Regions from separate parts of the Bradyrhizobium sp. IC4060 genome, predicted to be linked through region 3. Evidence: predicted binding sites of a transcription regulator. Region 3 holds the regulator's gene; each other region holds the start of a gene.
What was found. Region 3 encodes LexA, which represses DNA repair genes until DNA is damaged. Its sites were predicted from a motif close to TGTTCNNNNTGTGTTCNG; they were not measured.
Positions count from the first base shown of each region.

Region 1: the regulator LexA is predicted to act here: its motif matches at 2,554-2,571, upstream of recA (recombinase RecA).
Region 2: the regulator LexA is predicted to act here: its motif matches at 2,548-2,565, upstream of I6F16_RS24780 (YifB family Mg chelatase-like AAA ATPase).

Region 1 is NZ_JADYVJ010000013.1:119,707-124,258, forward strand. Features, by position in the region: gene I6F16_RS31180 (hypothetical protein) at 1-83, opposite strand, end outside; gene I6F16_RS31185 (hypothetical protein) at 279-1,274, opposite strand; gene recA (recombinase RecA) at 1,374-2,462, opposite strand; gene I6F16_RS31195 (hypothetical protein) at 2,787-2,987, shown strand; gene I6F16_RS31200 (hypothetical protein) at 3,141-3,311, shown strand; gene I6F16_RS31205 (DUF2798 domain-containing protein) at 3,885-4,136, opposite strand; gene I6F16_RS31210 (hypothetical protein) at 4,359-4,529, shown strand.
Region 2 is NZ_JADYVJ010000008.1:171,777-176,328, reverse strand. Features, by position in the region: gene I6F16_RS24790 (PAS domain-containing hybrid sensor histidine kinase/response regulator) at 1-147, opposite strand, end outside; gene I6F16_RS24785 (hypothetical protein) at 376-843, opposite strand; gene I6F16_RS24780 (YifB family Mg chelatase-like AAA ATPase) at 952-2,490, opposite strand; gene I6F16_RS24775 (PilZ domain-containing protein) at 2,719-2,964, shown strand; gene I6F16_RS24770 (tetratricopeptide repeat protein) at 3,045-3,842, shown strand; gene I6F16_RS24765 (AAA family ATPase) at 3,962-4,552, opposite strand, start outside.
Region 3 is NZ_JADYVJ010000006.1:97,136-101,687, forward strand. Features, by position in the region: gene I6F16_RS20990 (HAD family phosphatase) at 1-147, shown strand, start outside; gene I6F16_RS20995 (hypothetical protein) at 306-509, shown strand; gene glp (gephyrin-like molybdotransferase Glp) at 729-1,937, shown strand; gene lexA (transcriptional repressor LexA) at 2,114-2,815, shown strand; gene I6F16_RS21010 (hypothetical protein) at 3,201-3,638, shown strand; gene I6F16_RS21015 (GAF domain-containing protein) at 3,852-4,552, shown strand, end outside.

The DNA of each region.
Region 1 (4,552 bases), on a different contig from region 3:
TTCGCCGTCTCAACAATGATCTGGCGAGCAGCAATAACCTCGGATTGATTCCGACTCACGGCGACCCCGGTCGAACAAATCATTCGGTATCTCTAGTATTACAAGACGGGCATCGAAGACGTCAGCAACTCAAGGCCCTCAGGCTCCTAGGGTGGGTTAGCCTCGCGGCCGCGCAAAGCGCAGTACGCGAAGCGTAACCCACCACTTCTGCGTCCGCTGAACTGAACAGTGGTGGATTACGCCTTCGGCTAATCCACCCTACGGCACTGCGTGCGCCGCTAAGGCGCAATCAGCAACCGGCTTTCGCGATCCCACCGCCACAGCCGTTCATTGGTGAGCAGCGTGCCGCCCCACCAACGTCGAATCGGATTGTGGCGACGGAAATCTTCGCGGCCTTCCAAAACCGCTTTGCCAAATTCAGTCAGCGACAACCGGCTCCGACGATAGGCGGCGTTGCGACCTCGCGCATCGTGCGGGGCGAGCGTCGCGAGTTTCGGATCGAGACCTGCGACCGCCGGCATCGGGCCCGACGCAAGCCCTTCGAGCAACGGACCCAGCTCCCACTGGTCGAACACGCGCGTTTCGAGCAGCCCGCCCGGCTGAAACAGTTCTTTTGTACGATTGTGCCCCCTTGCAATCAGCTCGATAAGCCGCGCCTCCGTCGCGCCCAATCCGGTGATTGGTGACGGCAGTTCAGCTAGCAACGCTTCCAGAGCCGGCTTCAGGAAAGGTAGCCTGGGTAAATCCCTTGTCAGCAACCCGAAGCAAAGTTCAGGCGTCGGCGCCCGATACGCCTCCCAGGCCATGTTGGCTATCTCGAAGTCGCACTCTGCGATCTCCGATTCCCGCACCGTACGATCGCGAAGTTGCGGGCCGTCCGCTTCGCGCAGATCGAAATTGACCCGTCGCAGTCTCAGACAATGGGTGATCGATGGATGGGACCGCAAATAGTCCAGGATCCAGATCAGTTGCAATTGACTGTTAGGCTCAGGGTCGAACCACAGCTCGATGAACTCGACGCCATAGGTCTCGCAAAACCAAACCAGGCCAGTCTCCTTGTGTGCGAGACCGGTCTGAGGCAACCGGCCAACAAGATCGGACCACCGCACCTCCGGATCGCCCCTGTAATAGCCTCCCGTAAGATAGTCCTCGAGGTGGTGCGACGTAGGCAACGGCCCCCAAACGAACCGAAAGATCAACGGGACGACCATGTCAGCACGACCGGCATAGGTGAGACCAACGCCGGACGAACTAGTCAGAATCACACGCTTCATCGTCGACGCGCCCCCACGCAACACGAAACGGGCACCGAAGACGTCGGCAACTCAACGTCCTCAGTGCCCGCTCCTCGCGAAAAATTTTCGCGTTAGGTCTTACTCGTCCGCCGGCTCCTCGCCGTCGGCGTCGCGCTCCGGCGTGCCGGCGAGAATCTGCTCGGCGATCAGGCCGGAATTCTGGCGGATCGCGGTCTCGATCTTGGCGGTGATGTCGGGGTTGCCCTTCAGAAACGCCTTGGCGTTCTCGCGGCCCTGGCCGAGGCGCTGGCTGTCATAGGAGAACCAGGCGCCGGACTTCTCGACGATGCCGGCCTTAACGCCGAGATCGAGGATCTCGCCCATCTTGGAGACGCCCTCGCCGTACATGATGTCGAACTCGACCTGCTTGAACGGCGGGGCCAGCTTGTTCTTGACCACCTTGACGCGCGTGGTGTTGCCGACCACCTCGTCGCGCTCCTTGATCGCGCCGATGCGGCGGATGTCGAGGCGGACGGAGGCGTAGAATTTCAGCGCATTGCCGCCGGTCGTGGTTTCCGGCGAGCCGTACATCACACCGATCTTCATGCGAATCTGGTTGATGAAGATCACCATGGTGTTGGACTTGTTGATGGAGGCCGTCAGCTTGCGCAGCGCCTGGCTCATCAACCGCGCCTGAAGGCCCGGCAGCGCATCGCCCATCTCGCCCTCGAGCTCGGCCTTCGGCACCAGCGCCGCCACCGAATCGACCACGAGAACATCGACCGCGCCCGAGCGCACCAGGGTGTCGCAGATCTCCAGGGCCTGCTCGCCGGTGTCGGGCTGCGAGATCAGGAGCTCGTCGATGTTGACGCCGAGCTTGCGGGCATAGACCGGATCGAGCGCGTGCTCGGCGTCGATGAAGGCGCAGATGCCGCCCTTCTTCTGCGCTTCCGCCACCGTATGCAGCGCCAGCGTGGTCTTGCCCGAGGATTCCGGCCCGTAGATCTCGACGATGCGCCCCTTGGGCAGGCCGCCGATGCCGAGCGCGATATCGAGCCCGAGCGAGCCTGAGGACACCGCCTCGATGTCCATGGAGCGGTCGTTCTTGCCGAGCTTCATCACCGAGCCCTTGCCGAACTGGCGCTCGATCTGAGAGAGCGCGGCAGCCAGAGCTTTACTCTTGTCCATGGAGGATCCTTCGACGATACGCAGGGCAGTTGCGGACATTGGGTCGTGCTCCTTATGGCGAGGATTCGCGTGAGGGACAAACGGTTGCGAGGCAGCTCGGCGATAAAAGCAATGTACCCCATTTGTTCTAGGTTCGCAATATGTTCTTTTGCGGATTTTGTCTTTCTGACTGGACCAGGAGACAACGGAGCTGGTCGAACCGGCCATGCTGGATCATCACGCCGTCCGCACTGCGTGCACAACTGAACAGACGCGGATCCACTTCTGGATCCTAATGCATCATCACCGCGCGGACCCTGGCCACTATCGGTGATGAGAACGCTGACCTCGCGCTCCCGCCTCCTCGCACGGAAAGAGCGCGCCATGTTGAAGCGACGACGTTTCAAGCAGCAACTGACCCTTCAGGACCGGCTGTCGGCATGGGTGAAGCAGGTCCGCGAGCAGGCGTCCAAGCTACCTCCCGGGCCGGAGCGGGACGCGCTGCTCAAGAAGGCGCGCCAGGCCGACGTTGCCAATCATCTGAACGATTGGGTCAAATCGCCGGGGCTGCAGCCGCCGGAATAGCCGCCTACGCCGGGTTCCTCGAAGCGACCATGACCGGGATCAACGACGCGCGACTGGGCGCCGTCATGTTTCCGTAATCCTACGGCACCGAACCTTTTCGCGGTCTCGGGCCTTCTGTGGGGATGGGAGCGCAACTTTTGGGGATCTCTGGTCATGACGAACAACGACACGCAGCACGATACGCTGAGGCGAAAGCCGCTGCTGGACGCCGCCCACGAGGAGATGGTGAAGTTCGAGCGCAAGGAAAACGAGTTCCGCAAGAAGGACCGCGAAGAGCGCGCCGCCGAGCTCCGTCTGCCGCTGAACGAGATCAAGGTTCATTAGGCACTGCCAGGACCGCCGTCCGGAGCGGGCCAAGCCCGCCCGCGATGCGGCACTCCGCTCCGGTCCTTGGCCGGAACCTCGATCGGCATCGCCGGTCGGGCGTCGCGCTCGCCGATGCAGAAGGTAGCTAAATACTACCAGCAACCCATTGGCGAAGAGATGAAATCGGCAGGACCCCTACTGTGCATGGGGTTGTTTTGCCACTTTTGAGAGGCAAGGCACGCCAGCGCCGTCGATCGGACGGCCCGGCACGTCGGTTCCGTCTGCAGCAGCGCATGCTACAGCACCGCCAGCAGAACCAGGCCTATCACTAGCACGACGAAGCCAGCCGCCGTCGCGGCGGCGAATGACCGCTCTACGTTATCCATATGATGCCACCCCGTTTCCGGCGCGCCACGTTTCCCCCATGGCTGCGCCGAACGGATAAAATCTTGCCGACGGGTGTGTCCGCAGTGGTGCGGACGGATGTCGAAATTGGGACCGGTACGGGGCCAGTGTGCGGCCTTTCGATCGCGCACCTGCCGGCGGTCCGCCTGTCAGGCTGTCGTCAGCCAGCCGGCTAGGGTCGCCCGGCTACCGGCCGGCGCGGGGCTCCTGCTCCTCCTGCGTCAGGCGCAGCGAGAAGGCGCGGATCGCGGGCGCCGCCAGCAGCACGACCGGCAGCATCGCGGCCCATGCGATCAGCCAGGACACCATCCAGTGCCGCACGAAGAGCATCGGGCTGCCGGCGGGAAAGCTGGCGATCCCAGCCGCGATCAGCGAGGTAAGCCCGGACTGGATGATGCCGAAGACGAAATGCGAGTAGCGGCGGGGAATGCCGAGCATGAGGCGCCCATGGTTGCTTGCCCGTGATCGGCAAGCAAGGCACATGCCGTCGAGCGGATCCGGCGCTTCGATTGGAACCGCGATGCGGGACCGCCGGATGCACCCCGGCCGGGCTCCAGGAACTTTGTTCATGGTCGGAGAACCACGGAGGCCGCGGGCGACATTTTTCTTGCCTGCGGAATATTGCGACGACCAACATGTTTGCAGGCACAAGGGTGAATCGTGGGAGGTGACCATGAATCACAGGGGCGTCGAGTTCACCAGTGGCAGTTCCGCATCGGCGACCGGATCAGGACCGGCAAGACCGAGACCAGGCTCGACCTGCTGGCGATCCGGCGCGTGCAGCTGCGCATCGACCGCGAGCTGAAGGCGATCGGGCGAAAGACGGCCTGAACCGTTTTCGCCCTCTGCGCCAT
Region 2 (4,552 bases), on a different contig from region 3:
ATTGTCGGACCGGCTGCCGGAGACGAAACCATAGGCGCCGCCAAACGTCGCCGAGAAGATCATGAAGGAGCGGATCGCGAAAGCGAGCCTCGGATGCCGTCGCCTGAAACGACGCATGCGCACCTTGATCCGGAACGTCCGACCCATCGCAACCGACCCTTGCCTGAAACCCCGCCGCCGCGTGCGACGATGGCCCGCCGACCTTGCGAACAAATTGCGGCGGTGGCGCCGCCTCCGAACAGGGTTGACGAGACGTTAACGGGTCAGAGCATGATCCGGACCCGAAGGGCCGCGTTAGCGAAAAGTGTGCAGCGGTTTTCCTTCGCGACAAACGCGGAACGTGTTTGCGCGGAGATCATGCTCAAACACAAAGCTCTAAAGCGATGCCGCCTGGAAGCGGCCATGGCCGCCGCGGGCGCCGACGATCAGCGCCGCCGCCTCGCGCGGCGAGAACGTCTTTGAGCGCACATAGATGCGGTAATCCGCCGGTCCTTCGCTGGAGAGATAGACCACCTGGCCGCCGTCGACCGGCTGCGCGGCGATCGAGACGAGACGCGTCGAAGGGCTGGCCTGGCAGGTGTCAGGCTCGGAGCCGAGGCCGTCGTCGACCACGGCAAAATCCGCGGCGTCGGCATCCTCGGTGATCTGGACCCGCACCGTCGCCTGCGCGGGATCGTCGGTGAAGGCGACATGCACGCCGGCGGTCCAGAACAGCGAGGTGAGCTCGACCGATGTGTCGCCCAACGCGATGCAGGGATGCGACACCGATCCGATCTCGGCGCGGGCGAACACCGCAGCCGCCAACAGGGGAACAGCCGAGGCCAGGAACTTGAAACGCAACATGACGCTCTACTCGCTAGGCCCCGGGAACTCACAACCGAAACGCGTCGGGCCTTATGGTTTGCAGAGCGTAAAGGAAAGTCGTTACCGCCGGGTTGATGCGCGGAATGATCAAGCCAGCTGGCGCACATCCTCCGCGCGTGCGCGGTACGACAGCGCTTCGGCGAGGTGCAGCCGGCCGATCTTGTCGGCATGGTCGAGGTCGGCCAGCGTTCGCGCCACCCGCAGCACGCGGTGATAGCCGCGCGCCGACAGGCGCATGGTCTCCGCGGCGTCGCGCAGCAGCTTGGCGCCTTGCGCATCCGGCTTTGCGATCTCCTCCAGCACGGAGGCGGGGGCTTCAGCATTGGTGCGGAAATGGGGCAGGCCTGCATCCGCATAGCGCGCCAGCTGGATGTCGCGCGCCGCCGCCACGCGGGCGGCGACCTCGGCCGATCCTTCCGACGGCGGCGGTAGGATCAGGTCGGCGGCCGTCACCGCCGGCACCTCGATGCGCAGATCGATGCGGTCCATCAGCGGACCGGAGATGCGCGCCTGGTAATCGCCGGTGCAGCGGTCGATGCGGCCGCGCTTGCAGGCATAGCCGGGCTCAAACGCATTGCCGCAGCGGCAGGGATTCATCGCCGCGACCAGCATGAAGCGGGCAGGGTAGGTGACGCGATGATTGGCGCGCGACACCGCGACCTCGCCGTTCTCCAGCGGCTGGCGCAGCGAATCCAGCACGCGCGGATCGAACTCCGGCAATTCGTCGAGGAACAGCACGCCCTGATGTGCCAGCGAGATCTCGCCGGGCTTGGCGCGCGCGCCGCCGCCGGTGAGCGCGGCCATGCTGGCGGAATGGTGCGGCGAGCGGAACGGGCGCCGCGCCGTCAGCGCGCCGCCTTCGATCTCGCCGGCGACCGAGGCGATCATGGAGACCTCGAGCAGCTCGCTAGGCGACAGCGGCGGCAGGATCGAGGGCAGGCGCGCGGCCAGCATCGATTTGCCCGCGCCCGGCGCGCCGATCATGAGCAGGTGGTGCCCGCCGGCGGCCGCGATCTCCAGCGCGCGCTTGGCGCTTTCCTGGCCCTTGATGTCGCGCAGGTCGAGCGTCGAGGCGGCGGCCTCGTGCACCTTCGGCGTCGGCCGCGACAGCACCTGGGTGCCCTTGAAATGGTTGGCGATCTGGATCAGCGAGTGTGCGGCAATGATCTGGATGTCCGGGCTCGCCCACGCCGCCTCGGAGCCGCAGGACGCCGGGCAGATCAGTCCTTCCTCGCGCATATTGGCGCCGATCGCGGCGGGAAGGACGCCGGCCACCGGCGCGATCGAGCCGTCGAGGCCGAGCTCGCCGAGCACGGTGAAGCCGGTCAGCGCATCGGGCGGGATGGCGCCTATCGCGGCCATCAGCCCAAGCGCAATCGGCAGGTCGTAATGGCTGCCCTCCTTCGGGAGGTCGGCCGGGGCCAGATTGACGATGATCCGCCGCGCCGGCAGCGCCAGCCCCGAGGCGATCAGCGCCGAGCGCACCCGCTCGCGCGCCTCCGACACCGCCTTGTCCGGCAAGCCGACGATGGCAAAGGCCGGCAGGCCAGGCGCGACCTGCACCTGCACGTCGACCGCGCGGGCCTCGATCCCCTCAAAGGCGACGGTAGAAACCCGCTGAACCATGCCGAACCAGCCTGCCCATTGCTGCAATTAGGGGTAGCAGAGCGCGGCCGTTTCCGCAAGAACAATACGGGAACAATCGCTTGGCGGCCGGTCAAATCCTAACCAATCGTAAACGCAGCCCAGACACTACGTCTCGAATGCCGCCTTCTCTCCTCAGCACATTCCAACGAATGTCCGCTACTCCTAGGGCTGCGGGATGGGCCGTGGTCTAACGGGTGAACAGTTCAAATGCTTGCAAATCGCCGGAGAAGCGAACGTCGGGTGTGCAGCCGCCTCGCCAAGATCCATTTTGGCGCGGGCTCGCTGCCGCGGGATTGCACGATCACGGACATTTCGGATGGCGGCGTGAAAGTGGTGGCGGAATTTCTGGAAGTGCCGCCGCAATTCACCATCATCTTCGCGCCTGATTATTCCCGCCAATGCCGCCTGCGCTGGCGCATCGGCTGCGAATTCGGCGCCGAGTTCGTCGACTGAACCTCAACAGGCGCGCCTCCTTAACGGGACTTTAGCGTTAATGGGTAAGCATCTCTGATCAGTTGCCGAGTGATCAGAGTATGCCCAAGCGTTCGTTCCTCGCCTTATCCCCGGCGGGATATCTGTGTTCCGCCGTCCTGATCCTCGCCCTCGGCGGCTGTCAGACGGCCGGCATCGACGACGTCACCGGTGCGCTCGGCGGCAAGCGGGAGTCCGCCGCCAAGCTTGACGGCAAGTCCGACAGCAAGGCCGACCCCACGCCGGAGATGGACGCACTTCGCGAGCGTTATCGCGCCAAGCCGAGCGATCCCGCCATTGCTCTCGAATACGGCAAGGCGCTGCGTGGCAGCGGCCAGCGCGCGCAGGCGGTCGCAGTGCTGGAGCAGGCCGTGCTCGCCCGTCCCGGCAACAAGGCGCTGCTCGCCGGCTACGGCCGCGCCCTCGCCGACAACGGCAATTTCCAGCAGGCCTTCGACGTCCTCGGCCGGGCGCATTCGCCCGAGGATCCCGATTGGCGCATCCTGTCGGCGCAAGGGGCTGTGCTCGATCAGCTCGGCCGCAACGAGGAAGCCCAGCAATATTACGCCGCGGCGTTGAAGATCGTGCCGAACGAGCCGACCGTGCTGTCCAATCTCGGCCTGTCCTACATGCTGCAAAATAATCTCTCGAAGGCCGAACAGGTGCTCGGCCGCGCCCATCAGCGCAATCAGAACGATGCGCGGGTCCGCGCCAATCTGGCACTCGTGCTGGGATTGCAGGGTCGCGAGGCCGAGGCCGAAATCCTCGTCAAGGCAGATCTGCCGCCGGACCAGGGCGCGGCCAAGGTCGCGGCGCTGAAGCAGCTGCTGGCGAAAAAGCAGCAGCGGGCGGACAGGTAGTCCGCCCTAGAGCATGATCCGGACCCGAAGGGCCGCGTCAGCGCAAAGTGTGAAGCGGTTTTCCCTCGCGACAAACGCGGAAGGCGTTTGCGCGGAGATCATGCTCAAATAAGCCGCGCCTACGACGCCTTGCGATGCGGGGCCGAGCTGCGCCCCGACTTGCCCTTCAGCTTCTTCAAAAGCGGCTCGAGCAGCGAGCGCTTCGGCTTCTTCACCTCGCCGCGGCCGGCGAGGCGGTTCGCCATATTCTGGAACAGAACGGTGGTGCGGTGGGTCCTGGAGACCTCCGCGATCATCTGGCCGTTATTGGCCGCGGTCGAGAACAGTTTCGAATCGAACGGGATCACCGCGATCGGCTGGCTCTCCATGGTCTTGGCGAAGGCCTTGACCTCGATCTCCGCACGCTTGTGCATGCCGACCTGGTTGAGGCAGTACAGCGGCGGCCGGTCGTTCGGTCGCGCCGCCTTCAGCACGCTCAGCATGTTCTTGGTGTTGCGCAAGTTAGCGAGATCGGGCTCGGCCACGATCACGATGTCGTCGGCATTCACCAGCGCGCGCCGGGTCCAGCCGGACCATTGATGGGGCACGTCGAGCACGATGCAGGGCGTCGTCATGCGCAGCGTGTCGAACACGGCATCGAAGGCTTCGGCACCGAAATCGTAGACGCGGTCGAGCGTGGCGGGCGCCGCCAGGAGGCTGAGGCGATCGGT
Region 3 (4,552 bases):
GCGGCGATCGGCGTGCCGGCCGAGCGCATCGTGTTCTTCGACGACCTCGCCGAGAACATCGAGGGAGCGCGGGCGCGCGGGTTGACCGCCGTGCATGTCACCTCGCCGCGTGATGTCGGGAACGCATTGAAAGCACTGGGGATCTGAGCCGCGGGAAAGCCCGGAGCGCGCTCACTTGCCGGAACAAAAACTGCTGAAAATGTGGAACCTGATCACTTTGTGCATTTTTATACAGAGTTCCGGGAACGGAATACCACCCTTCGGACTCATGAGTCCGTTGGGACTTCTACATTGGACTGATCGACGTGCTGGGCAAGACCTATCTCACCAAGCAAGCCTCTCTCCTGCTCGAATTCGCCAGAACCACCTCGGATTCTGACCTCTCCGCCAAGCTGATCAGCAAGGCCGCCGACCTAAAATCCCAGGCGGACCCGCTGCCGGACAAGGATCAGGGTCCCAAGCCGCCCGACGTCGCGGACATCAGTCCGGGCGATCCGACGGGGCGTTGAACGATGTTGGCCGTGGCGCTCGTCATTCTCGTCCTTGCCATGGCAATCCTCGTTCCGGTCTGTCTCGCCTTCCGCATCATGCCGCGGCGGAGTTGAGCCGACCTCTTCCACCCCGCGATCACGCAGGATAAATCATCCCGCGTGCTGCTTTGCCTCACGCCTGCACTCGGCTAGAACTCTCGCCGCCCATTGACTGATGTGCTCAGCAGGAGTTCGCCCGTGGCCCTGATGCCGGTTTCTGACGCGCTTGCCGCGGTGCTGGCCGGCGTCGAGCCGCTGGCTGAACAGATGGTTTGCCTCGACGAGGCCTACCATCGTGTGCTCGCCCGCGATGTCGCGGCGCGGCGCACGCAGCCGCCGGAGGCGATGTCGGCGATGGACGGCTATGCCGTACGCACGGCCGACGCGGCAAACGATTCGAGGTTGACCGTCGTCGGCGAGGTCGCGGCGGGCCGGCCGTTCGCGGGAAGCGTCGGCCCCGGCGAAGCCGTGCGGATCTTCACCGGCGGCGTCGTTCCCGACGGCGCCGATGCCGTCGTGATCCAGGAGGACACGGCTGCCGACGGCAAACATGTGACGATCAAGGAAGCCGCCATTTTCGGCCGGCACATCCGCCCTGCAGGCGTCGACTTCCGCGAAGGCGACGTGCTGCTGCGCAAGGGAATCCGCCTCACCGAGCGCGATCTCGCCCTTGCCGCCGGAATGAATCATCCGCATCTCGCCGTCATCCGCCGCCCGAGGGTTGCCGTTCTCGCCACCGGCGACGAGCTCGTGATGCCGGGCACCACGCCTGGTCGCGGCCAGATCGTCTATTCCAACGGCTATGCCCTGCATGCGCTCGCCCGCAGCGAGGGCGCCGAGACCATCGACCTCGGAATTGCCGCCGATACACTGGAGGCGACGTCCGCCGGCATCCGCCGCGCGCGCGAGAGCGGCGCCGACATCCTGATCACGACCGGCGGTGCCTCGGTCGGCGACCACGACCTGGTCCAGCAGGCGCTCAAGGGCGAAGGCATCGCGATGGCGTTCTGGAAGATCGCGATCCGGCCGGGCAAGCCGATGATGCACGGTCGGATAGGCGCGATGCGCGTGATTGGCCTGCCCGGCAATCCCGTGTCGTCCTACGTGTGCGCCTTCCTGTTCATGGTCCCCTTGATTCGCGCCCTGTCGGGCCGTTTAGCGATTCATCATCGGCGCGAGCGCGCCGTGCTGGGCCGCGATCTCGCCGCCAACGACCAGCGCGAGGACTATCTGCGTGCGCGGCTGGAGGAGCGCGACGACGGCACGCGCGTCGCCCTTCCGGTCAGCCATCAGGACTCCTCCCTTCTTGCGAATCTCGCTGCGGCACAGGTACTTCTGGTGCGCGCACCGTTCGCGCCGAAGGCCGAGGCCGGCACGCCTTGCGAGGTGCTCCGGCTGCCCGTCTGAGCCGCCCAGCCACACGCATTCCGCGAGCTTGGCCGCGTTCACCATAAATTAAGCAGTTGCGGAACACATATCGAACATATAGTGTCCGTTCATGATTTGTTTCGAGGATGTAGCGGCTTAGTGCCGGCTTCATCGTGTCGGAATCGAACGACATCAACCGGGGGACTTTGGTCGAGATGTTGACGCGCAAACAATACGAGCTTCTGCGGTTCATCAGCGAACGTCTGAAGGAAAGCGGCGTGCCGCCGTCCTTCGACGAGATGAAGGATGCGCTCGACCTGCGCTCGAAGTCAGGCATCCATCGCCTGATCACTGCGCTCGAGGAGCGCGGCTTCATTCGCCGCCTGCCCAACCGTGCCCGTGCCATCGAGGTGATCAAGCTGCCCGAGCTCCAGGCCGCCGCCGGCAATCGCCGTGGCTTCACCCCGAGCGTGATCGAGGGCAATCTCGGCAAGGTGCGCGCGAGCTCCAGCCCGCCCGCGGACGAGGGCGAGCGCCCCGTCGCGGTGCCCGTGATGGGCCGCATCGCCGCCGGCACGCCGATCGAGGCGCTGCAGACCCGCAGCCATACCATCAGCGTGCCGCCGGACATGCTCGGCTCGGGCGAGCACTACGCGCTCGAAGTGCGCGGCGATTCGATGGTCGAGGCCGGCATCCTCGACGGCGACATGGCGCTGATCCAGCGCAACGAGACCGCAAATACCGGCGACATCGTGGTGGCATTGATCGACGACGAGGAGGCCACGCTCAAGCGCTTCCGCCGCCGCGGCGCCTCGATCGCGCTCGAGCCCGCCAATGCCGCCTACGAGGTCCGCATTCTTCCGCCGAACCGCGTGAAGATCCAGGGCAAGCTGATCGGGCTTTACCGGAAGTACTGATACCGAAAGCATCCAGCGCCGCGCGCGCTTCGATCGGTATCGTCGATCCAGGATTGGAGCGGAGGTTTGTCCGCTCCGGCCGGACGGTTTCTCAGGTTCTGCGCTGACAGTCCGGTCTCTCTTCGCGCGCGACATCGCCCGTGCAGGTACGCAGCCGTTTCTGCTTCGCCCGTAGAGTTGTGCCGGCAGCGGTGATAGCGCTGGGCCGAATGCAAGGACGCGAGGTTTGTTCCTATCGAATCCGGGAAAGATAATGTGATCGCGTGCTGCAGACGCGAGCCGCAGATTTGCCCATAACCGAGCAGAGCGTTGTATGCTTCCACTCTGATAGAGGCCTGCGCCTCGAAAGAGACGCGGGTCGCTATCCCAGCATGAGGAGCACCCGATGTGTGACTACAGCCTGCATGCCGTCGCGACGCGCCCCGCCGAAGTCGGCGAGACGATCGTCACGACAACCTTCCGCGGCACCTCGACGCGCGGCTTCGCTTCCGAAGCCGATCCTTCCGTCGCGGTCTGTCTGCTCCCGGGAACGGAGCTCGCTTTCGCCGACAACGTCCGCTACGACAACCGCTGGATCTGGACGCGCACCGTGAACTCTCGCGTCGGCAAGTTCGGCAAGATCGACCCGCACATTCCCGATCGCCATCATGACGCGATCGAATTCCCCGACGGCAAATACGTGCTGGTGACGCAGCTCGTCGAAGGCCAGCGTGCGACCGTGCTGCAATTGCCGGTGACGCAGCCGGTGCCCGAGCGCGAGCACAAGCCGCAGATCGTCGCCGAGACGCGGCCGCCCACGATCACGCGCTTGCCGATCGGCTGACGCCCTGCGCCCGACGGGGCGAGGCCCGGATTGAAATTACCGTCGCCGGCCGAGGCCGGCGAGCCCGGTGAGTTTGTGTTTCAGGACATTCGATCGGCGAGCCTCCGCGCCTCGTCGCCGCACGAAGTTTGAGCCGTCCTGCCTGAATTTTGAACGTCCGCTCCGCAGCCAGATGACCGATGCTGCAATGGCTTGAGGCGGCGGACAGGCTCCATGAAGACCTTCATTCGCGTCGTTGAACTCTGGGTACCCGACCGGGCGCGCATGCGGCTGGAATTCGGCGGCGGCCTCTACGACGAAGGGCTGTCCGCGTTCAAGGCCGTCAGCGAAGAGCTGCACTTCGGATATGACGAGGGACTTCCAGGCAAGGCCTGGGCCTGTGCCCACCCCGTCATCCTCACGAAATTCGCCAACTCCTATTTCAAGCGGACCGATCAGGCCGTTGCGGCCGGCCTCACCTGTGGCGTGGCGGTGCCGGTGTTCGCGGGCGAATTCCTGCAAGCCGTGCTGGTGCTGTTCTGCGGCGACGACGAGGCGCATGTCGGCGCGATCGAGCTCTGGCACAACGATCCTGATCTCTCGCATGAGATGGGGCTCGTCGATGGCTATTACGGCACGGCGGACATGTTCGAATTCAACTCCCGCCACACCAGATTTCCGCGCGGATTCGGCCTGCCCGGACGTACATGGAAGGCGGGCCTGCCGCTGATCATCAAGGACCTGCACGACGCCAAGAGCTTCCTGCGCTGGGAGGACGCCGCCAAGGTCGGGATCAATCTCGGCGTAGGCGTGCCCTACCGAACCGGCACCGACCAGACCTGGGTCATGACATTCCTCTCCGCGCAGGCAACGCCGATTGCGCGACGCTTCGAGATCTGGGTCCCGAACGAGGACCGTTCGGCGCTGGTCTTTCG